DNA from 3 places in the Shewanella sedimentimangrovi genome. Region 2 is predicted to be linked to each of the others. Evidence: predicted binding sites of a transcription regulator. Region 2 holds the regulator's gene; each other region holds the start of a gene.
What was found. Region 2 encodes MetJ, which represses methionine synthesis genes. Its sites were predicted from a motif close to TAGACGTCTAGACGTCTA; they were not measured.
Positions count from the first base shown of each region.

Region 1: a site for MetJ is predicted at 3,618-3,635, ahead of metH (methionine synthase). Genes of this name have one in related genera too.
Region 3: a site for MetJ is predicted at 4,261-4,278, ahead of metA (homoserine O-acetyltransferase MetA). Genes of this name have one in related genera too.

Region 1 is NZ_CP071502.1:3,254,337-3,261,653, reverse strand. It holds gene metH (methionine synthase) at 1-3,546, opposite strand, end outside; gene JYB85_RS14405 (histidine phosphatase family protein) at 3,824-4,492, shown strand; cobalamin riboswitch at 4,567-4,705, shown strand; gene JYB85_RS14400 (ABC transporter ATP-binding protein) at 4,812-5,606, shown strand; gene JYB85_RS14395 (FecCD family ABC transporter permease) at 5,607-6,677, shown strand; gene cobT (nicotinate-nucleotide--dimethylbenzimidazole phosphoribosyltransferase) at 6,700-7,317, shown strand, end outside.
Region 2 is NZ_CP071502.1:3,615,163-3,622,479, forward strand. It holds gene JYB85_RS16115 (SRPBCC family protein) at 1-18, opposite strand, end outside; gene JYB85_RS16120 (cysteine-rich CWC family protein) at 115-315, opposite strand; gene JYB85_RS16125 (hypothetical protein) at 315-530, opposite strand; gene metF (methylenetetrahydrofolate reductase) at 660-1,553, opposite strand; gene JYB85_RS16135 (bifunctional aspartate kinase/homoserine dehydrogenase II) at 1,715-4,108, opposite strand; gene metB (cystathionine gamma-synthase) at 4,118-5,284, opposite strand; gene metJ (met regulon transcriptional regulator MetJ) at 5,500-5,814, shown strand; gene JYB85_RS16150 (sulfite exporter TauE/SafE family protein) at 5,890-6,618, shown strand; gene JYB85_RS16155 (conjugal transfer protein TraF) at 6,615-7,317, opposite strand, start outside.
Region 3 is NZ_CP071502.1:1,409,546-1,416,862, forward strand. It holds gene JYB85_RS05910 (1,4-dihydroxy-2-naphthoate polyprenyltransferase) at 1-204, opposite strand, end outside; gene JYB85_RS05915 (SDR family NAD(P)-dependent oxidoreductase) at 392-1,282, shown strand; gene tesB (acyl-CoA thioesterase II) at 1,372-2,238, shown strand; gene JYB85_RS05925 (YbaY family lipoprotein) at 2,239-2,634, shown strand; gene JYB85_RS05930 (nucleotidyltransferase family protein) at 2,653-3,225, shown strand; gene ompW (outer membrane protein OmpW) at 3,518-4,156, shown strand; gene metA (homoserine O-acetyltransferase MetA) at 4,343-5,287, shown strand; gene JYB85_RS05945 (thiolase family protein) at 5,548-6,732, shown strand; gene JYB85_RS05950 (CoA-acylating methylmalonate-semialdehyde dehydrogenase) at 6,848-7,317, shown strand, end outside.

The DNA.
Region 1 (7,317 bases), 360 kb from region 2:
CATGGCGTAGCTTTCGGTGATATTCAAATCGATACATTCATCGGGCTTGAGCAGTTCCCACAGCAGGCCTTTTTCTGTGTGATCGGGGCAAGCGGGGTAGCCGGGGGCGGGGCGTATGCCCTTGTACTTTTCCTTGATCAGCGCCTCGTTGTCGAGGTTCTCATCGGCGGCGTAGCCCCAAAATTCCTTGCGCACCCGCTCGTGCATGCGTTCGGCGAAGGCTTCCGCCAGCCGGTCCGCCAGCACCTTGAGCATGATGGCGTTGTAGTCGTCGTGGTTGGCTTCGAAGCGGGCCAGATGCTCATCTATACCGTGGCCGGCGCAGACCGCAAAACCGCCCATGTAGTCGGCGACGCCGCTGTCCTTGGGGGCGACAAAGTCTGACAGGCAGAAGTTGTGGTTGCCAACCCGCTCCAGCTGCATCCGCAGGTGGTGGGTGGTTTGCAGCACTTCGGTGCGGGACTCGTCGCTGTAGATTTCGATATCGTCGAAGTTGACCGTGTTGGCCGGGAACAGGCCTATGACCCCCTTGGCCGTCAGCCACTTGTCGCGGATTATGGTCGCCAGCATGGCCTTGGCATCGGCGAACAGCTTGCGCGCCTCGACGCCCACTACTTCGTCGTCGAGGATGCGCGGGAAGTGACCGTGCAGTTCCCAGGCGCGGAAGAAGGGGGTCCAGTCGATGCGATCGACCAGATCCTCCAGCGGGTAGTCGTCAAACACCTGAATGCCGAGCTTATTGGGTTTCAGCGGCGGATTGGCGCCCCAATCCTGCTGGCAGCGGTTGTCCCGCGCGGCTTCCAGGGAAACGATTTCCTTGCGCTTGGCCTGGGACAGGCGCTTCTGGCGCATATTGTCATAATCGGCGTATTCGGCGGCTATGGTGGCGGCGCGGGTCTCTGGGTTGATGAGCTTGGACACCATGGGTACGGCCCGGGACGCATCGGCAATATAGATGGCGCCGTGGGGGTAGTGGGGCGCAATTTTGACCGCGGTGTGGATCCTGGAGCAGGTGGCACCGCCGATGATGGCGGGCAGGCTCAGGCCCTCGCGCTCGAAGGCTTTGACGTTGTGCACCATCTCATCCAGGCTGGGGGTGATAAGGCCGGACATGCCGATAATATCGACCCGCTCGCGCTTGGCCACCTCGATGATTTTTTCCACCGGCACCATGACCCCGAGGTCAATCACCTCGTAGCCGTTACAGGCCAGCACCACGCCGACTATGTTCTTGCCTATGTCGTGCACATCGCCCTTGACCGTCACCATCAGCACCTTGCCGTTGCTCTGGCCCTCGATTTTTTCCGCCTCGATATAGGGGTTGAGGTAGGCCACGGCCTTTTTCATCACCCGGGCGGACTTGACCACCTGGGGCAGGAACATTTTGCCGGCACCAAACAGATCGCCGACCACGTTCATGCCGTCCATCAGCGGCCCTTCGATCACATCCAGGGGCCGGCTCGCCTGCAAGCGCGCCTCTTCGGTGTCGGTGTCGATAAATTCGGTGATGCCCTTCACCAGGGCATGCTCCAGGCGCTTGTTCACCGGCCAGCTGCGCCATTCAAGATCTTCCTTCTTTTGGGCGCCGCCACCGTCACCGCGGAAGCGGTCGGCGATTTCCAAAAGCTGCTCGGTATTGCTGGAGCCCGGCACCTTGCAGGGCAGGTTCAGCACCACGGCCTCCACCCGCTCACGCAGCTCGGGGTCAATATCGTCGTAAATCGCCAGCTGACCGGCGTTGACTATGCCCATGTCCATGCCGGCCTTGATGGCGTGGTACAGGAACACCGCGTGTATGGCCTCGCGCACCGGGTTGTTGCCGCGGAACGAGAAGGACACGTTGGACACGCCGCCGGAAATCATCGCGTGTGGCAGTTGGGATTTGATGTCCTTGATGGCGCCGATGAAGTCTACCGCGTAGTTGTCATGCTCCTCAATGCCGGTGGCAATGGCGAAGATATTGGGGTCGAAGATGATGTCTTCCGGGGCAAAGCCCACCTGCTCCATCAGGATGCGGTAGGCGCGGCTGCAGATTTCCGTCTTGCGGGCGCGGGTGTCGGCCTGGCCCTGCTCATCGAAGGCCATGATGATGGCGGCGGCGCCGTAGCGCTTCACCAAGGTGGCCTGCTCGATAAACTTTTCTTCCCCCTCCTTGAGGGAGATGGAGTTGACTATACACTTGCCCTGGACACACTTGAGGCCGGCCTCGATCACCTCCCACTTGGAGGAGTCGATCATCACAGGCACCCGGCTGATGTCGGGCTCGGAGGCGATAAGGTTGAGGAATTTCTGCATGATCTCGACGCCGTCGAGCATGCCCTCATCCATGTTGATGTCGATGATCTGGGCGCCGTTTTCCACCTGCTCCCGGGCTACGTCGAGGGCGGTTTCGAATTTGCCTTCCTTGATAAGCTTGAGGAATTTGGCCGAGCCTGTGACGTTGGTGCGCTCGCCCACGTTCACAAACAGGGAGTCGGCGTCTATGGTCAGGGGCTCCAGGCCCGCCAGACGACAGGCCACCGGCAGCTCCGGCAGTGGTCGGGGAGCGTGTTTGATCACCGCCTCACGGATCACCCGGATATGCTCCGGGGTGGTGCCGCAGCAGCCGCCCACAATGTTGAGCATGCCGTCTTTGGCCCACTGGCCTATGATGTCGGCCATTTCTTCCGGGGTTTCATCGTAGCCGCCGAACTCGTTCGGCAGACCGGCATTGGGGTGGGCCGAGACAAAGGTTTCGCTGATGCGGGCCAGCTCCTGCACATAGGGCCGCAGCTCCTTGGGGCCCAGGGCGCAGTTCAGGCCTATGCTGATGGGCTTGATATGGCGCAGCGAGTTGTAAAAGGCTTCAGTGGTTTGGCCGGTCAGGGTGCGACCTGAGGCATCTGTGATTGTGCCCGAAATCATCACCGGCCAGCGCTGGCCCAAATCGTCAAACACGGACTCGATGGCAAACAGTGCCGCCTTGGCGTTCAGGGTATCGAAAATGGTTTCCACCAGTATGATGTCGGCACCGCCCTCCAGCAGGGCTGTGGTGGACTCGCGGTAGGCCACTACCAAATCATCAAAGTGAATATTGCGATAACCGGGATCGTTCACATCCGGGCTGATGGAGCAGGTGCGGTTGGTGGGACCAAGCACCCCGGCCACAAAACGTGGGCTGCCGGTTTGGGCGGCCACCTCATCGGCCACCTCGCGGGCGATGCGGGCTCCGACCCGGTTGATTTCGGCGGCCAGACTTTCCATGCCATAGTCGGCCATGGCGATAGTGGTGGCGTTGAAGGTGTTGGTTTCTATGATGTCGGCGCCGGCCAGCAGGTAGTCGCGGTGGATCTGCCTGATGATCCCGGGCTGGGTCAGCACCAGCAGATCATTGTTGCCCTTGACGTCGCTGGGCCAGTCTTTGAAACGCTCGCCCCGGTAGTCGGCTTCCTCCAGTGCGTAGCCCTGGATCATGGTACCCATGGCGCCATCGAGCAGCAAAATGCGCTCCTTGAGCAGTGCCCTGAGTTGAAGCTCCAAGTGGCCGGGTGTTGCGGAAGTCGCCATAGCTGATACCTGTATACTGGGCCGTCGTTCGCAAACGTTCGCAAAAAACGCGGCTGAAAATTTTGGACATATAAACGTATAGACGTCCATAATATGCGAAACCGACGCCCAAGGGCAAGGCCGCTGGCTGCATTAGCCGGGGTTGCCGCGCTTTAAGTCGAACCAAGCTCAAATCGATTTAAGCTCAAATCGATCTAAGCCCAAGTCTATGCCAGATTGGCCCACCTGGGCAGGCACAAACCTGCTGTCCTCTCCGGTGGAAAATAAAAGGAATGCCATGTCAGAGCCAATAGCCGAGAAACAGACCCTGTACCTATTGCGCCACGGCGAATGCGAAGGCGGCGCCATATTGCGCGGCCATAGCGACGTGGCCCTCACTGCCAAGGGTTGGCAGCAAATGCGCACCGCGGCGGCAAAAGTGCCAGAGGTGGCCGAGGTTATCAGCTCGCCCCTGCGCCGCTGCCGTGAATTTGCGAAGACGCATGCGGCCGAGCGCGGCCGCACCTTGACCCTGGACAGTGCCTGGCGGGAGCTGGGCTTTGGTGCCTGGGACGGTCAGCCCCTGGCCGAGCTGTGGCAACAGCAGGCCATCGGGGACTGGTGGCAGGATCCCTGGACCCACACTCCGCCCGGGGGTGAACCCTTGGTAGAGTTCGAAGCGCGCCTCGACGCCGCGCTCGTGGCCTTGCTGGCACGCTGCCCCGGGACTGCCCTTATCGTCTGCCACGGCGGGGTGATCACCCATTTGCTGCGCCGGGCCCTGGGCCTGGGGCCCGAGGCCAGCTTTTACCGGCGCTTGCTGTTGCCGCCGGCGGCGCTGGTGCAGCTGGACTTTTATCCTCAAAGCGCTGCCTATAACAGCGGAAGTATCAGCCATGACAGCCAAAGCGGAAAGGACGAGCTTGAAAACTGGTTGCCGTCGGTTAACTGGCCGTCGGGATTGTGATTTTTTATAAACAGCCACAGGCGCGCCTTGCCAGTGTCAACAAAAGTCGGATAATGATCAGCTCGCGAAACAGCTGTGGCTGTCGATCTGCAGGTGCCGGGGACTTAGGTCAACCCGGCCGAACAGGGAACCGGGATAAGCCCGGACTGTGCCCGCAACTGTGTGAAGGCCATGCCTTCGAGTCAGGATACCTGCCTGTGGATTGTGTTTTTTGGTCTTAAACCCGGGCGGGTTACCCGGTGGAGCCTGAGTAAATGCTACCCTTTTTCGGCCCTCGTGGGTCAAGACTCTGTTTTCCTTGCCTTTTGAGGGGCGAGCGATGACGCCTGCGCTCAAGGTCGACGGCCTCTGTTGGCACCCCAAGGGCAATCAGGTGCTCGATGATGTCAGTTTTGAACTGGCGTCAGGGCAGATGCTGGGCCTTATCGGCCCCAATGGCGCCGGTAAATCCAGCCTGCTGCGCTGTCTCTACCGCTATCTCAGGCCCGACTCGGGGCGCATCTGTCTTGAGGGGCAAGACATCAGCCAGGTCTCAAGGCGCGACTTTGCCCGCAGCGTGGCCGTGGTGCAGCAGGACACGCCGCACTTTTTCGATCTCAGTACCCGGGCCCAGGTGGCCATGGGGCTTATTCCACACAAGGGTTGGTTCGAACAGGACAGGGCAGCCGACGGCGAGCGGGTGGATGCGGCGCTGGCTCAGGTGGGACTCAGTGACAAGGCCGACACTCCCTTTGAGCAGCTGTCCGGCGGCGAGAAGCAGCGGGCGCTCATTGCCCGCGCCATAGTCCAGCGACCCAAGCTGCTGCTGCTCGATGAACCCACCAACCATTTGGATGTGCGCTATCAGATCCAGATTTTGGAGTTGGTGCGCTCCCTTGGGATCAGCGTCATCTGCTCCATCCACGATCTCAACCTCGCCAGCGCCCTGTGTGACAGCCTGTTGCTGCTGGAGCGGGGCCGTACCGTCGCCTGGGGCACACCGGAAGAGGTGCTGACCGAGGCCCGTCTCGCCGCCGTGTTCGGCGTCTGTTGCAGCGTCTCGCCCCATCCCCAGCACGGTAAGCCGCAGCTGCAGTATTTTTACGGCTACCGCGATCAAGGGAGGCGCAACTAGATGCAAGGTTTCCTCAGGCTGCGTCTGGCCAAATGGCTGACCCGACCGCTCGGGCGGGAGGATTATCTGCTGCTGGCGCTGTTGCTGCTGGCCGGGCTGACGCCGCTCGCCGCCAGCGCCTTTGGCGCCGCCAACATAGACTGGTTGCAGGTGGCGAGTGTCTACTGGCACAAGCTGCTGGGGCTGCCACCGCCCCAGGATGTGCCCTTTGTGAACCAGCGGATTTTGCTGGAGCTTAGGCTGCCGCGGGTAATGCTGGCCTTTATCTGCGGTGCCGGTTTGGCCCTCTCCGGCTGGGTGCTGCAAACCGTGACCCGCAATCCGCTGGCGGATCCTTTCCTGTTCGGCATCAGTTCCGGCGCGTCCCTCGGCGCCATTGTCGCCCTGACCGTTAGCAGTGCCCTGTTTGGCAGTGCCATGCTGTGGCTGACCTTGCCACTGGGGGCCTTTGTCGGCGCCACCCTGTCGGTGGCTCTGGTGTTGGCCCTGTGTGGCATTGGGCTGCAAAGCCAGGTGGAGCGTATGTTGCTCGCCGGGGTGGCCACCTCGTTTTTATTTGGCGCCATGGGCAGCTTGCTGCTGTATTTCTCCACCCCCGAGGCCACTGCCTCTGTGCTGTTCTGGACCCTGGGCAGCTTCGCCCGCGCCAATTGGACCATGCTCTGGCAGCCGCTGCTGGTGTTTGTTCTGTTTGGCCTGGCACTGTTTGCCGGGCGGCGGCGGGTGCAGGCGCTGGCGGCGGGGGATGAGACGGCCCACGCCCTGGGGGTGGATGTGGCCCGGCTGCGGCTCGGCAGTTTGCTGGCCTGCTCGCTGATGACCGCCACCCTGGTGGCCAGTTGCGGCGGCATAGGCTTTGTTGGCTTGATGGTGCCGCATCTGGTGCGGCAGTTGTTTCCCGGCCGCACCCTATTGCTGCTGACCGCCTTGGTGGGGGGCCTGTTTATGGTGTGGGTCGATGTGCTGGCTCGCTGCCTGCTGCCGATGCAGGAGCTGCCGGTGGGTATCATCACGGCTGTCATCGGCAGCGGTTTCTTCCTGTTGCTGCTTTCTCGGCGCAGGCAGGGTTAATTCAATTCGGACAGGATGCAAGATGTTTACTATCGAGGCGGTCAGCGACCAATTTGACCAGCAGATCCAGCAACGTATCGACGACAAGACCAAGCCCCTTGGGGCCCTGGGGCGGCTGGAGTCCCTGGCGCTGACCATTGCCAGGGTGCAGGGCAAGGAGACACTGGAGATAACCCGGCCCACCATGCTGGTGTTTGCCGGCGATCACGGCATCGCCGCCGCCGGGGTGTCCATTGCGCCGAGCGAAGTGACGGCGCAGATGCTGCTGAACTTTGCCCGTGGCGGAGCCGCCATCAATGTCTTTTGCCGCCAGCTGGGCTGGGAGCTGGAGCTGATTGATTGTGGCATTTTGCAGCCCCTGGAGGGACTGAAGCCCAGTGACGGCGGCAAGGAGATAGTCAACTGCCGTCTGGGGGCGGGCACCAACCCCATACATCGGCAGGCGGCCATGACCCTGGGCGCCGTGCATCAGGGCTTTGAGCTGGCCAAGGGGCGGGTGGTTCATCACCACAGCCTGGGTTGCAACCTGCTGGGGCTGGGGGACATGGGCATAGGCAACAGCAGCAGCGCAGCAGCGTTGATGGCCGCCATGCTGGGGTTGGAGGCCGGTGATTGTGTCGGCCGCGGCACCGGCATAGAT
Region 2 (7,317 bases):
CAGGATTTTTTTCAGCATGGTAGCTCCGTTATGGGTTGCCGATTGCCAAAGTGGTTGCAGCGACGAAATTGGATTTTGCTGAAAAAGTATAGCCATTTTTCAAGCAGTTACCAATTAAGCATCCAGGCGCTTGATCCCCAGAGCCTCTTCCTCGGCCAGGCGTTGCAAGCAGGTCTGGCACAAACAGGCATCCCGGCGCTTTGGCAGCGCCCTGGGCACCTTGGCGTTCAGGCACCAACATTGGTCAATGCTTTGGCCTTGGGTCAGGGCACAGAGATTGGATTGACCACACAAGGGGCAAAGGGTCTCGCGCATCAGGATCGACCCATGCACCAGAGGCGCCACAACAGGCCGAACAGCGACAGCAGGCCATAACAGCCGCAACTTATCCAGAGGAACATGCCCAGCAGGGTTTCTGTGGTAAATGACATCAGATAGAGGCTGGACATTAACATCAGCGACAGGAGTAACTTACTGATGTCCAGCGGTAATTTTTCCATATGAAATTCGTGTACGCTCTGCTCATCCATGGCTTGGCTTCCTTTTTGATCCGGCATTCCCCCCACGGTCGGAATCAAACCTGACTGCAGAGGGCCGTTACACAGCCTAGCCCATGGTCGCCAAAAACAAAAGGCCCCCGTATGGGAGCCCTGCTGCCGTTACCCCTGCTGGGGTCTGACCCCAAGGGTATGGCAGATGGCGTAGGTGAGTTCGGCGCGGTTAAGGGTGTAAAAGTGGAAGTCCTTAACCCCTTCCCGCGACAGCACCTTGACCATGTCTATGGCCACGTTGGCCCCCACCAGCTGGCGGGTACCGGCGTCATCCTCCAGCCCCTCGAACTGCTTGTGCAACCAGGCGGGAATCGACACATTGGTCATGGCCGCGAAGCGTTTGAGCTGCACAAAGTTGGTCACCGGCAGTATTCCGGGCACGATTTCCACATCTATGCCGGCGGCGACGCAGCGGTCGCGGAATCTCAGGTAAGACTCCACATCGAAAAAGAATTGGGTAATGGCCCGGTTGGCACCGGCATCGATTTTGCGCTTGAGGTTAATCAGGTCCGCCTGGGCATTGGCGGCCTCGGGATGCACCTCGGGATAAGCGGCCACGGAAATATCGAAGTCGGCGACGCTGCGCAGCAAACGCACCAGATCCGCGGCAAAGCGGGTTGGCCTGGGGCTGCCGGCGGGCAGATCGCCCCGCAGCGCCACTATGTTTCGGATACCGCTGTTCCAATAGGTCTTGGCCAGCCCCAGCAGCTCCTCATCGCTGGCATCCACCAGGGTCAGGTGTGGTGCCGCTATCAGGTCCGTCTCGCGCTGGATGCGCTCAATCACCCCATGGGTGCGGTCACGGACCCCGGAATTGGCGCCATAGGTCACGGAAACAAACTTGGGCTTGAGCGGTTCCAAACGGCGAATGGAGCTCCACAGCAGCTTTTCCATTTCGGGGGTGGCAGGAGGAAAGAATTCGAATGACACATTAATCTCGCCATTGAGCTCAGCCAGACTCTGGTTCAGGGAGTGAGAATGTTGTGCGTGATGAAAAGCCATTAAATATTCCTCGACTGCTAAAATGGACGTTCGGGCGTTTGGACGTCTATACGTCCACATACTAGAGCAATCTCAATTCAAGTCAAGCGTAAAAAACGCCAATTTGCCCATCCTAAAAACAAAAGGGACGCCAATGCGTCCCTTATCACCCACAGCCAAGCTTATTCCTGTAACAGCTCGTGGCAGATCTGCGCCAGATCCGACTGCACCGCCGCCGCTGTTACCTCACGGCCGGCACCGGGTCCGCGGATGATCAGCGGATTGCCCTGATAGAAGGCGCTGCGGATCACAAACACATTGTCACCCGGTGTCAGGTTGGCCCAGGGGTGGTCCGGCTCAACCCAGCTCAGTCCCACCTTGGCACTCACGCGCCCGCCGGCCCTGTCCAGCGCCGCCACATAGCGCAGCACCTTGCCCTCATCCCGGGCGGCATTGAGGGCAGCCAGCATGGGGGCATCCAGCTCGCTGATCCGCCCGAGGAAGTCGGACAGCGGCAAGGCGGCCAGCGCCTCTGGCACCGGCGATGTCACCTCTATATCGTCCAGCTCCAGCTCCAGGCCTATCTCACGGGCCAAGATCAACAGCTTGCGCTGCATGTCGCGGCCAGAGAGATCGTCCCTGGGATCGGGCTCTGTGATACCGAGTCCCTTGGCCTCCAGTACCAGTTCGGAGAAGGGGCGGCTGCCGTCATAGTGTTCGAACAACCAGCACAGGGTGCCGGAGAACACACCGCCGACCGCCTCCACTGTGTCGCCACTGTTGTGCAAATCGTTGAGCGCATGTTGCACCGGCAATCCCGCACCGCAGCTGGCGTTATAGCGCCAGTAAAGCCTGCGGTTACCGAGCTGTTGTTTCAGTTCACGGTAGAAAGGCAGCGGGCCTGAGCCGGCCAGCTTATTGGCGCTGACCAGATGAATGCCGCGGGCAAACAGCTCTGGATATTGCAGCGTCAATGCGGCACTGGCGCTGATATCCAGGGCCACCAGCTCGTCGCATTCCAGGGCCTCCAGCTGTTGAAACAGGCTTGGGTAGTCCCATTCGTGCGCTTCTACCGCGAAACGATCGCGCCAGTTGCCGGCATCTATGCCCTGACCATCAATCAGTGCCTTGCCGGAACTGACCAAACCCAGCAGCTCAATACTGGCCTCCAATTCCCGCCCCAAAGAAGTGGCGGCGCGGCGAAACAGATCCAGCCAGGCTTCGCCTATGTTGCCAACCCCAAGCAGCACCACGCCGATGCGTTTGCGCGGCCCGGCGCAGCGTCTGTGCACCTTCTGGGTCAACAGGGTCACCTGATTCTTGGGCACCAGGGTCACCAGGCTGAGACCGTCCTGATACAGGGGCCTGGCCTCACGACTGAGCAAACGGGCAAAGCCGCGGCGATATAAGTGGGCATCGGCGCTGACCAGGGCCACCAGTCCGAGATCCGTGGCGACGCTGATGTCACTGATCTCCAGCTCCGGCGCCAGGGCATTGAGCTGGTTCAGGGCCTGGCGTTGCAGCTCGGGCATATAGGCCAGTTCCAATCGGCCATTGGCTGCGGGCCACCAGGCCAGCGGAGCCACACCGGCTTCTGCCAGCTGGCTCAGCAGGGTGTCGCAGTCACCGCCCAGGGTCAGGCTGAAACAGGCCACCTCGTTAAGGTTGGTCACCACGGGGGCGCTGGCGCGGGAGCTTGAGGGCGCCACCAGGGTAAAGGCGGTGTGTGGCGCATAGCTTGAGCGCACCGCCATGCTGACCCGGGTGTCAAACAGGGGTTGCAGGGTACGGGAATGGAGCACGGGCGAACCCAGACGGGCCAGGCGGTCGGCCTCGGCCAGTGACATGCTGGCCAGCAACTTGGCGTCATTGATCTTGTTGGGATCGGCGTTAAACACCCCTTCCACATCGGTCCAGATGGTGACCCGGTCGATATCGGCCAGGCTGGCAATCAAGGTCGCGCTGAAATCCGAGCCGTTGCGGCCCAGCAGCAGGGTATCGCCGCGGCTGTTGGCGCAGATAAAGCCGGTGATCACCAAGCGCTCGTCCGGATGTTCGGCCAGCAGCGCCTGCACCTTGGCACGGGACTCGGCGGTGCGAATCTGTGGCACAGCGCCCTCATCGGCCACCAGTATACTGCAGGCATCCACGTGGCTTGCCGCCACGCCGGATTCACGCAGCAGCGCCGCCATCAAACGAGCCGACCAGCGCTCGCCGAAACTGACCACCTGATTCACCTGATAGTCGTTGCGTTCACCAAGGGCCAGCAGGGTCTGCAACTGGGCCTTGTCCGTGGCCAGGCGCTCACGCAGGTGGCGGGCCTGTTCGGCACTGAGCAACTGCTCAATCAGTTGTTGCTGATAGCCCATCAGCTGCTGCAACTCTTCCTGCCACAGGGCACCTTTGTCGCTCAGCTCCAGCAGACGATAGAGAAAATTGGTGCTCTTGCCGGCGGCCGACACCACCACCAGATCGTCACTGCGCCCCTGGGTCAGCAGTATATGGGCCACCCGACGATAACAGTCCGCATCCGCCAGGCTGGAGCCACCGAATTTATGTAAATGACATCGTGCCACATCAGGCTCCTATTGCTTGCAGGCCGCCACGGCGGCGAGTCCGGCCTCTATGTCGGCCAGCAAATCTTCCACATCTTCAATCCCCACCGACAAACGCAGCAGGGTGTCACTGATCCCGGCCTCGGCGCGGGCATCGCTGTCCATGGCCCTGTGGGTCATGGTGGCGGGCACTGCCACCAGGCTCTCTACCCCACCGAGACTTTCGGCGATGCTGAAAAACTGCAGCGCCCCGAGAAAGGCCACCAGCTCTTCCTGGCCACCTTCAAGCTCAAAACTCAGCATAGCGCCAAAGCCCTGTTGTTGCCGGGCGGCAATCTCGTGCCTAGGGTGATCCTTGAGCCCGGGGTAATACACCTTGCGCACCAGCTCGCTGGCAGCCAAACGGGCCACTATGCGCTCGGCGTTTGCCTGGTGCTGCCGCACCCGCACCGCCAGGGTGCGCACCCCGCGCAGGGTCAGGTAGCTGTCAAAGGCGCCGCCTGTGAGTCCCAGGGTATTGGACCACCAATGCAGGCGTTCCCCCAGCTCGGCATCGCGACACACCACGGCGCCACCGACCACATCGCTGTGGCCATTGATGTACTTGGTGGTGGAGTGCACCACTATGTCGGCCCCCAGCAACAAGGGTTGCTGCAATATGGGCGAGAGGAAGGTGTTGTCCACCACCACCTTGGCGCCCACCTTGTGGGCGGCATCGGCAATGGCGGCTATGTCCACTACCCGCAAAAGCGGATTGGAGGGAGTCTCCAGCCATACCATGGCCGGTCCTTGGGCCAGGGCCGCATCCAGCGCCGCCGTATCCGATTGATCGACCACCAGCAGGCGGAACTGGCCTTTCTTCGCCAGGTTGGTGAACAGGCGATAGCTGCCGCCGTAGCAGTCATGGGGTACCACCAATAAATCATCGGCTCCGAGCAGACTGGTCACCAGGGTGATGGCTGCCATACCGGTGCAGGTAATGATACCGCTGCTGCCATGCTCCAATTGGGCCAGGGCCTCTCCAAGTTGGGAGCGGGTGGGATTACCCGAACGGCTGTAGTCGAATGCCCGTGGCTGGGTGTGACCGTCAAAACTGTAATTGGTCGACAGGTAGATGGGCGGTACCACGGCACCATGCTGGCTGTCACTCTCAATGCCCTGACGTACGGCTATGGTTGCGGCTCGACGCTCTGTCATACTCGGATCCTCAAAATACGCTTGCGCATCACAATGGATGTCTGGACGTCTAAATTAACTCAGCAATTATACCGAGGTCAATAGGCATCCAGACTTTTAGACGTCTATACTTGTTGGCGAGAGCCCACAGATGGGGCGTTTTAGCAGCAATTATTTGACTGTAGTTTGTAAGGGTTTAAAATCGGCACCGAATTTCGGATATCACAGGTGAGTCAATGACTGAATGGAATGGCGAATACATCAGCCCCTATGCTGAGCACGGAAAGAAGAATGAGCAGGTTAAAAAGATTACCGTTTCCATTCCTTTGAAAGTGTTGAAAGTATTGACCGATGAGCGCACCCGTCGCCAGGTCGGCAACCTGCGTCATGCAACCAACAGTGAATTGCTGTGTGAGGCCTTTTTACATGCCTACACGGGCCAACCGCTGCCCAATGATGACGACCTGTCAAAAGACAAACCCGACAGCATCCCCGCCGAAGCCAAGCGCCTGATGGATGAGATGGGAATCGAATGGGAAGACATGGAGTAAACTCCTGTCAATGAAAGATAAACACACAAGGATCGCTCGGCGATCCTTGTGTGTTTTTGGCCCCGGAGTACTTTGATGGATCCTGTTACCTGGTTGTTGGCCCTGCTGATCATCTTCAGTGGCGCCCTGATCCAAAGTCTGATTGGCTTTGGTCTGGCTGTAGTAGCCAGTCCGCTGTTGTATCTGCTGGAGCCGCGACTGGTGCCGGCCCCTGTGATAGTCATGGGCTTCTCCATTGCCCTGCTGACCCTGGTGCGGGAGCGCGGTCAACTGGAGTTCAAGGGTCTGCAATATGCCCTGCTGGGACGGGTTCCCGGCGGCCTGCTGGGTGCCACCCTGTTACTCCTGGCTCCACAGGATGTACTGGGGCTGGCCATAGCCGCCATTGTGGCCATCGCCGTATTGCTCAGCCTTAAACGCTTCGAACTGCCGGTGAACCGCCTGACCCTGTTCGCGGCCGGTACCCTGTCCGGGGTATTCGGCACCATAGCCGCCATTGGCGGCCCGCCGATGGCGCTGTTGCTGGCGGGCAAGGATCCCGGTAAATTCCGGGCGGCACTGTCGGCCTTTTTTATCTTCAGCTCCCTGATTGCTTTGGTGATTCTGGCCTTGGCAGGCTTGCTGAGCACTGAGCACTTGTGGTGGTCGCTGCAACTGCTGCCCGGTGTCATTTTGGCCTACCTGCTGGCCGGGAAAATGATCCACAGGGTTGATAAAAATAAAACCAGGGTGATGACCCTGGTTTTATGTTCCTTAAGCGCCCTGCTGCTGACCTTTAAGTCGCTGGCCAGCCTGCTTGGTTAGAAGTGATAGGAGGTTTGCAGTGCCGCGCCGTAGGCATTGTCATTGCCGAACATACCGCTGAGATCCAGCTTAAAACTCTTGCCTATGGCAAAACCGGTGCCGAGGGAATAAAGATTGGCGGTCACATCATTCAGATCGTGGCGGTAGCCCAGCCGTAACGCCAACCAGTCCATGGCCTGGTATTCACCGCCCACACGCCAATACTGGGTACCCTCCATGTCGACAAACTTTTCATTTTCAAGCAGATCCAAATCCGTGGTTACGGTAAAACCATCCCACTGGTAAGCCACGCCAACGGTCACTGTTGGCCCCACTCTGTAGGTGGCCTGAATACCTTCTGACTCAACTGTGTCCAGCTCCCGCTTTATCAGGTTGCGGCCGGCAAGACCTATGACCATGCCATGCATGGGCTCAATGGCGATACCCACATCCAGGTTAAAACCGGTTTCATCGTTGCTGTAGTCGCTGCCATCGAAATCGCCTTCATCAAAATTGTTGGCACTGACACCATAGTTGAAGCTGTCGAGGCGCTGGATTTTTGGGGTAACCCCCACTGTCACCGGCATATTAACAATCGACAGCGGCATACTGACCGCCACCCCGATATCTGATATGGCACCGGCTATAACCCGGCCCTGGGAGGTCAAATCCCCAATTTGCGGTGGATTGACCGGATCCACACTGTTAAGCAGTACTATA
Region 3 (7,317 bases), 2.0 Mb from region 2:
TTCGGTGTCTATGCCGTGTTTGAAATCGAAATAATCGTTGGCCAAATTCACCGCCACCTGCAGCAGCAGGGCGCAGACAAGGGACGCTATGGCTATGCCAACATGAAAGCTCTCCAGCCCCAATGCCAGGGCGTTGCCTACCAACAGTGGACCTATGGCGGCGGGCAGGGTACGGGGCCGTATGGCCAGGAACCAGGGATTCATCGCGGGGCGAATGTCCTTATCTAATGGCTAAAGGCGCTTAGCATAACAAGTTTTGGCGTCCTTGTGAGCTGGATCTGTTATTGATAAAGCCACTGTATCTTCATGGTTATTTTGTAACCAGTGTCAAGGTTTTACCCGGGGGCCTGTGCTTTATTTGGCTTGAGGATTCCAGTGAAGGAGCAGACTCATGCGTTTTGACAATCAGCGGGCACTTATCAGCGGTGCCGCGGGTGACCTGGGACGGGCCTGTACGCTGGCGCTGGCGGAGCGGGGGGCGACCCTGGTGTTGGTTGACAGACCCGACGCCGCCGAAAACATGGCCTATTTGCGCCAGTCATTGGCGACCCTGGGCTGTGAGCCCAGATGCATCAGCCTGGATCTGGCCGACAGCCAGGCCGTTGCTGCCATGGCCGAAGAGGTGCTGGCAGAAGGCCCGGTGGATCTCCTGCTCAACAGCGCGGGCATTCGTGTTGCCAAACCCTTTGGTCAGCTGACCCTGGCCGATTGGCGCGCTCAGATGGCGGTGGATCTCGATGCCGCTTTTTTGCTGACCCAGGCATTCTGGCCCGGCATGTTGGCGCGCAAATATGGCCGGGTACTGATGATGAGCGCTGCCACCGCGCTTTTCGGCGATCCCGATATGTGTGCCTATGGCAGCGCCAAGGCCGCGCTGCTGGGCCTGACCGCCAGTCTGGCCAAAGAGGGCGCCGAGCACAATGTCCATGTCAACAGCCTTTGCGCCCTCGCCGCTACCTCAATGACGGCCGGTCATTTGGCGCCTCAGGTGCAGGAGCTGTTTCCCAAGGAGCTGTGCACCGCCGCCATGCTGTTCCTGCTCGGTTGCAAGGCGCCGAGCGGCCATCACTTGCAGGCCGCAGGCGGCAGTATCAGCGAACTGTGCCTGGCGGAATATCGCCATCTGTATCTGCTGCCCGAGCAGCGCACGCCGGAAATCCTCGCCCAACGTTGGGGCGACATCACCCGAGCCTATCCGGTACTGGAACACGGCAGTGGTGAGGAGCAGACTCTGGCGCTGGCCCGCCGTGCCGCCCGGGAAATGGGCGTCAGCATTGACTGACGGCTGTGGGAGCGCGGCTCCGCTCCTCTGGTCAGTGGGGGCTCATGTCTGATAATCTTGGTTAATCCAAGGTTTAGCTGTGAGTTGCCATGAGTCAGGTATTGAACGACCTAGTGTCTTTGTTGTCCCTGGAACAGCTGGAAATCGGCCTGTACCGGGGCCAGAGCCAGGATCTGGGTTTTGGCCATGTGTTCGGCGGTCAGGTGATGGGCCAGGCCCTGAGCGCCGCCCGCCAGACAGTGGATCCCGAGCGCAAGGTGCATTCGCTCCATTCCTACTTCCTGCGTGCCGGCGATGAGAAACTGCCCATAGTCTATGACGTGGAGATCATGCGCGACGGCGGCAGTTTCAGCGCCCGCCGGGTCAAGGCGGTGCAAAAGGGCAGGCCCATCTTCTACATGACCTGCTCGTTCCAGACCCCGGAAGAGGGGTTTTCCCACCAGCTGACCATGCCCCAGGTGCCCGGCCCCGAAGGGCTGCTGAATCAGCAGGAGCTGGCCATGACCCTGAGGGACAAGGTGCCGGCCAAAATGCTGGAAAAATTCATGGCCGATGCACCGATTGAGATGCGCCTGGTGGCGCCCCACAGCGCGGTGGCACCGGCATCACGGGAACCGAACCGCTACGTGTGGCTCAGGGCCAACGGCGACCTGCCCCAGGACAGCTGCATGCACGATTACCTGCTGGCCTATGCCTCCGATTTCAATTTTCTGGTGACCGCCGCCCAACCCCACGGGGTGTCTTTTTTGACCCCGGGGATGCGGATGGCCACCATAGATCATGCCATGTGGTTCCACCGTCCGGTCGATATTGGCCAGTGGTTGCTGTACAGTATCGACAGCCCCAATGCCAGCGGCGGCCGGGGCTTCGTTAAAGGGCATTTTTTCAATCGCCAAGGTGAATTGGTGGCATCGGCAACCCAGGAGGGACTGATGCGAATGGTAAAGGATAAGTAAATGAAATTGTTGCAAACCCTGTGGCTTGGCCTGGCATTGTTGTTCTTGGGGGGCTGTGTCACCGTTGAGCCGCCAAAGCCTGTGATAGTTAATGGTGCCGCCGGCTATCTGGAGAAGCTGTTGTTGCCGCCGGACAGCAATATCACCATTGCCATCATAGATTTGGACACACCCGGCGTGATTGTGGCCCAGAAGAGCTTCAACATAGTGCGTGCGCCCGTGCCCTTTAAATTCATATTGCCGGCGGAAACCGTCGATAAAAGCATCAACTATGGCGTGGTGGCCATGATAAAAAATCAGGGCAGGGTGCTGTTCCAGACCTATGATCGCTTCCCGGTGATCAGCAACGACAAGTACACCACCGAAGTCATCATGCGGGCCGTGCCCAATCCCTGAACCCGGGCTTTAGTCTCCATGTCCACGACTTGCCTTGAAGCAAGGCTGCTCACCCTGGTGGCCGACTGTCCGCTGCGGATGCGGGCCCTCAGGCATGCCGCGGCCGTCATGGCTGATGCCGGCATCGGGGACTGGTATCTTGCGGCCGGCACGATTCGCAATCTGGTGTGGGACCAGTTGCACGGTTTTGTCAGCCCAGTGCCGGCGGATCTTGACCTTATCTACTTCAACACCCCGGACGGCGACATTGAGTTGGAGCTGCAATTGCAGCAACGCCTCCTACAACTCTCGCCGGACTTACCCTGGTCGGTCAAAGATCAGGGCCGGATGCACCTGAAAAGCGGTGATGAGCCTTATCACTCCACTTTTGAGGCCATGGGCCGCTGGCCAGAGCAGGAAACCGCCATAGGGGTGCGGCTTGAGGCCGGAGGACTGCAACTGGCGGCTCCCTTTGGACTTGAGTCCCTGTTTGACCTCAGGCTCAGCCCCAATCCGGCGCGCCCCCTGGCGCTGTTTCACTCCCGTCTGCAAGCCAAGCGCTGGCTTGTGCAATACCCCCTGCTGCGCGCCCTTTCTGTGGCCGCTGATTAAGTTCTTCCAACATTCCTCTGTGGCTATTGTTCCGCGGCAAGGGACGCCTTTTCACTGTGACAAGGATTTCGTGAAAATGCCGTATGCCAGCCGGTTTTCGGCCGAGTTCAGCCGCTGAATTTGTGATCTGATTCATGGGCTTATTACCCCAAACTGGGTATCGGTTCCTGAATTGATTTGGATCAAGAAAAAAATGCGAACAGTCTGGCAGGGTAGCCGTCATTCGAACGGGATCAGCCCAAAAATAACCCGGGCGCCCAATAAATAAGCCCAAGTGGCCAAATGGAGATTGATGATGAAAAAGAGCACCCTGTCTGCTGTTATCGCCGCCACCCTGCTGAGTGCTGCCCCTGCCATGGCCCACCAGGCCGGAGATATCCTGGTCCGTGCCGGTGTTGCTACCGTGGCCCCCAATGAGTCCAGCCCAGTGGTGGCCGGTGTGGCCGAATTTGGCGTCAGCAACAACACCCAGCTGGGTTTGAACTTTGGTTACATGCTGACCGACAACTGGGCGGTGGAGCTGCTGGCAGCCACACCTTTCTCCCACGATGTCAGCCTGGGTGCCCTGGGTAAGATAGCCGAAACCAAACACCTGCCACCCACACTGATGGCCCAGTACTACTTTGGCAACGCCAAGTCCAATGTCCGTCCTTACGTGGGTTTTGGTATCAACTACACCAACTTCTATGACACCAATTTCACCAACGATCTGGATGGCGCCCTGACAGATCTGAGCCTGAGCACCTCTTTAGGCTGGGCCGCCCATGCCGGTCTGGATTACCAGTTGAACGACAAGTGGATGCTGAACGCCTCCGTGTGGTACGCCAAGATTGATACCGACGTGAAGTTCAAGCTGGCCGGTGAAGCGGTCAAGGTTAACACCGACATCGATCCTTGGGTCTACATGGTCAGCGTTGGCTATAGCTTCTAAGCAAATCACTGACTGAAAAGGGCGCCTGCGGGCGCCTTTTTTATTGCCCGGGGCGGGAGGGCGACTGGGGACAAAAAAGCGGAATACTATTCAGGTTGGCGGTATAGACATCCAGATGTCTTGGTGTATGATTGTGGCATTGAGGGGCCAAGGCCCCGGTTTTAGGTGAAAGAGGCACACAGCAATATGCCGGTAAAAATTCCCGATAACCTGCCGGCGGCAGGGATACTGGAGTCGGAAAATATTTTCGTCATGTCCGAGACCCGGGCGGCGCACCAGGACATCAGGCCGATGAAGGTCTTGGTCCTGAATCTGATGCCCAACAAGATAGAGACAGAGACCCAGCTGCTGCGACTGCTCGGCAACACGCCGCTGCAGGTGGATGTGGAGCTGCTGCGCATTCACGACCGCGAGTCCAGGCACACGCCGCTGGATCATATGAACACCTTCTACCGCGATTTCGAGCAGGTGCGGCACAAAAATTACGATGGCCTTATCATCACGGGGGCGCCCCTGGGGCAGTTGGATTTTGCCGAGGTGGAGTATTGGGATCATATCCGTGAAATCATCGACTGGTCCCAGCAACACGTGACCTCAGTGCTGTTCCTGTGCTGGGCGGCCCACGCCGGCCTGTATCACCTTTACGGGGTGGAAAGGCGGATATTGGCAAGCAAACGTTCCGGCGTGTTCAACCATCGTCGCAGCCTGCAACACTTTCCGCTGCTGCGGGGCTTTGACGATGAGTTCTTTGCACCCCATTCCCGCTATGCCGAGATCCCCCTGGCCGAGCTGCAGCGCCATCCCGCGCTCAACGTGCTGGCCGAATCCGATGAGGCAGGGGCCTATCTGGTGCTCAGCAAGGACAATCGCAATCTGTTCGTGATTGGTCATCCCGAATATCAAAAATCTACTTTGGGTGATGAATATCAAAGAGATACTTTGGCTGGGCTCAACCCGTCCGTGCCGCTGAATTACTTCAGAAATGACGATCCCGAGCAGGAGCCCGTAGCCCGCTGGCACAGCCATGGCAGCCTGCTGGTGAGCAACTGGCTCAATTACTATGTGTATCAGCTAACGCCCTACGATTTGTCCGATATGAGTGCCAAGACCCCCTGGGAATCCAAGGTCTGATATTACCCCTTCGGCGGCGGCCCGATTGCCGGGCCGCCCGCATCCTTAAGCCCCGCTCCGGGGTGCCTTCGCTGTAAGCAAACTGTAAATACAGAGTGACAATATAAGCCTGAGAAATGCGGCTCATTAGACCAATTACTACTTGCTTTACGTTCGCGTAAACGTCAGAGTGCAGATATTGGGCCGCCATCCCTTGGCGGCAGTGTGTTTGCGACGCCCGGACCCAGCTCCGGCGCCGGTTAGTCAATCTGGAGTGTGAAATGAGTGTAACTGATCAGGATATCGTCATTGTTGCGGCGAAACGTACCGCCATGGGTGGCTTTCAGGGCAGTCTGGCCTCTGTGCCATCGCCCAAACTGGCAGCCACTGCGGTCAAGGGCCTGCTGGATGCCACGGGCGTTGCCGGTGAGCAGGTTGATGAACTCCTGATGGGCTGTGTGTTGCCGGCCGGTCTTGGTCAGGCGCCTGCCCGTCAGGCCGCTCTGGGTGCCGGTCTGCCCCTGTCAGTAGGTGCCACCACGGTCAACAAGGTGTGCGGCTCTGGCATGAAAACCGTGATGCTGGCCCATGACCTCATCAAGGCCGGCAGTGCCGAAGTGGTGATTGCCGGTGGTATGGAGAGCATGAGCCAGGCGCCTTACCTGCTGGACAAGGCCCGCGGCGGTATGCGCATGGGCCATGGCAAGGTGATGGATCACATGTTCCTCGACGGTCTGGAAGATGCCTACACAGGCGGTGCCATGGGCACCTTCGCCCAGAAGACCGCCGATGATTTCGGCCTGACCCGTGAAGCCATGGACGCCTTTGCCCTGAGTTCGCTGGAAAAAGCCAATGCGGCCATCAGTTCAGGTGCCTTTGAAGCCGAAATCGTGCCCGTGACCGTATCCGGGCGCGGTGGCGACGTTGAAGTCAAAATCGACGAGCAGCCAGGCAATGCCAAGCCGGAGAAGATCCCGGCCCTGCGTCCTGCCTTCGCCAAAGACGGCACCATCACAGCCGCCAACTCTTCCTCCATCTCCGATGGCGCCGCGGCGCTGATGCTGATGAGCCGTGCCAAGGCCAGTGAACTGGGTCTGGAGGTTATGGCCACCATCAAGGGTCACAGCACCCACGCTCAGGAGCCATCCATGTTCACCACTGCGCCCGTCAGCGCCATGGCCAACCTGCTGGCCAAGCTGGGCTGGAACAAGGATGAAGTGGATCTGTATGAAATCAACGAAGCCTTCGCCATGGTGACCATGCTGGCCATCAGCGAGCTGGGCCTGGATGCGGCCAAGGTGAACGTCAACGGCGGCGCCTGTGCCCTGGGCCACCCCATTGGTTGTTCCGGTGCCCGTCTGCTGGTGACCCTGATCCACGCCCTCAAGGCCCGTGGCCTCAAGCGCGGTATGGCGTCTCTGTGCATTGGCGGCGGCGAAGCCACCGCACTGGCCATAGAGATCTGATAACCGGCGCTGACAGCGACTAGACTCAACAAGACCGGCCTCGGCGAGAACCAATAATGATTCCAGGGTTCAGCCGCGGCCATCAGCTTAACCTCGACTCTCAAAGGGAAGCGATATGACCACTCAAGTTAAACATTACATCGGCGGCGAATTTACTCCAGGTACCGGCGATCGCGTTATCACAGTGACCAACCCGGCCAACAACGAGGCCATTGCCCAGATCAACTGCGCCACCGATGCCGAAGTGCACGGTGCCATTGCCAGCGCCAAGGAAGCCTTCAAGACCTGGAAAGAAGTACCGGTATCCGAGCGCGCCCGGGTAATGCTGCGTTACCAGCACCTGCTGAAAGAGCACCACGACGAGCTGGCCACCATTCTGGCCAAGGAAACCGGCAAGACCTTCGACGATGCCAAGGGCGACGTATGGCGCGGTATCGAAGTGGTTGAGCACGCCTGTAACATAGCTTCCCTGCTGATGGGCGAAACCGTTGAGAACGTGGCCCGCTCCATAGACACCTATTCCTACATCCAGCCCCTGGGTGTGTGCGCCGGTATCACGCCATTCAACTTCCCGGCGATGATCCC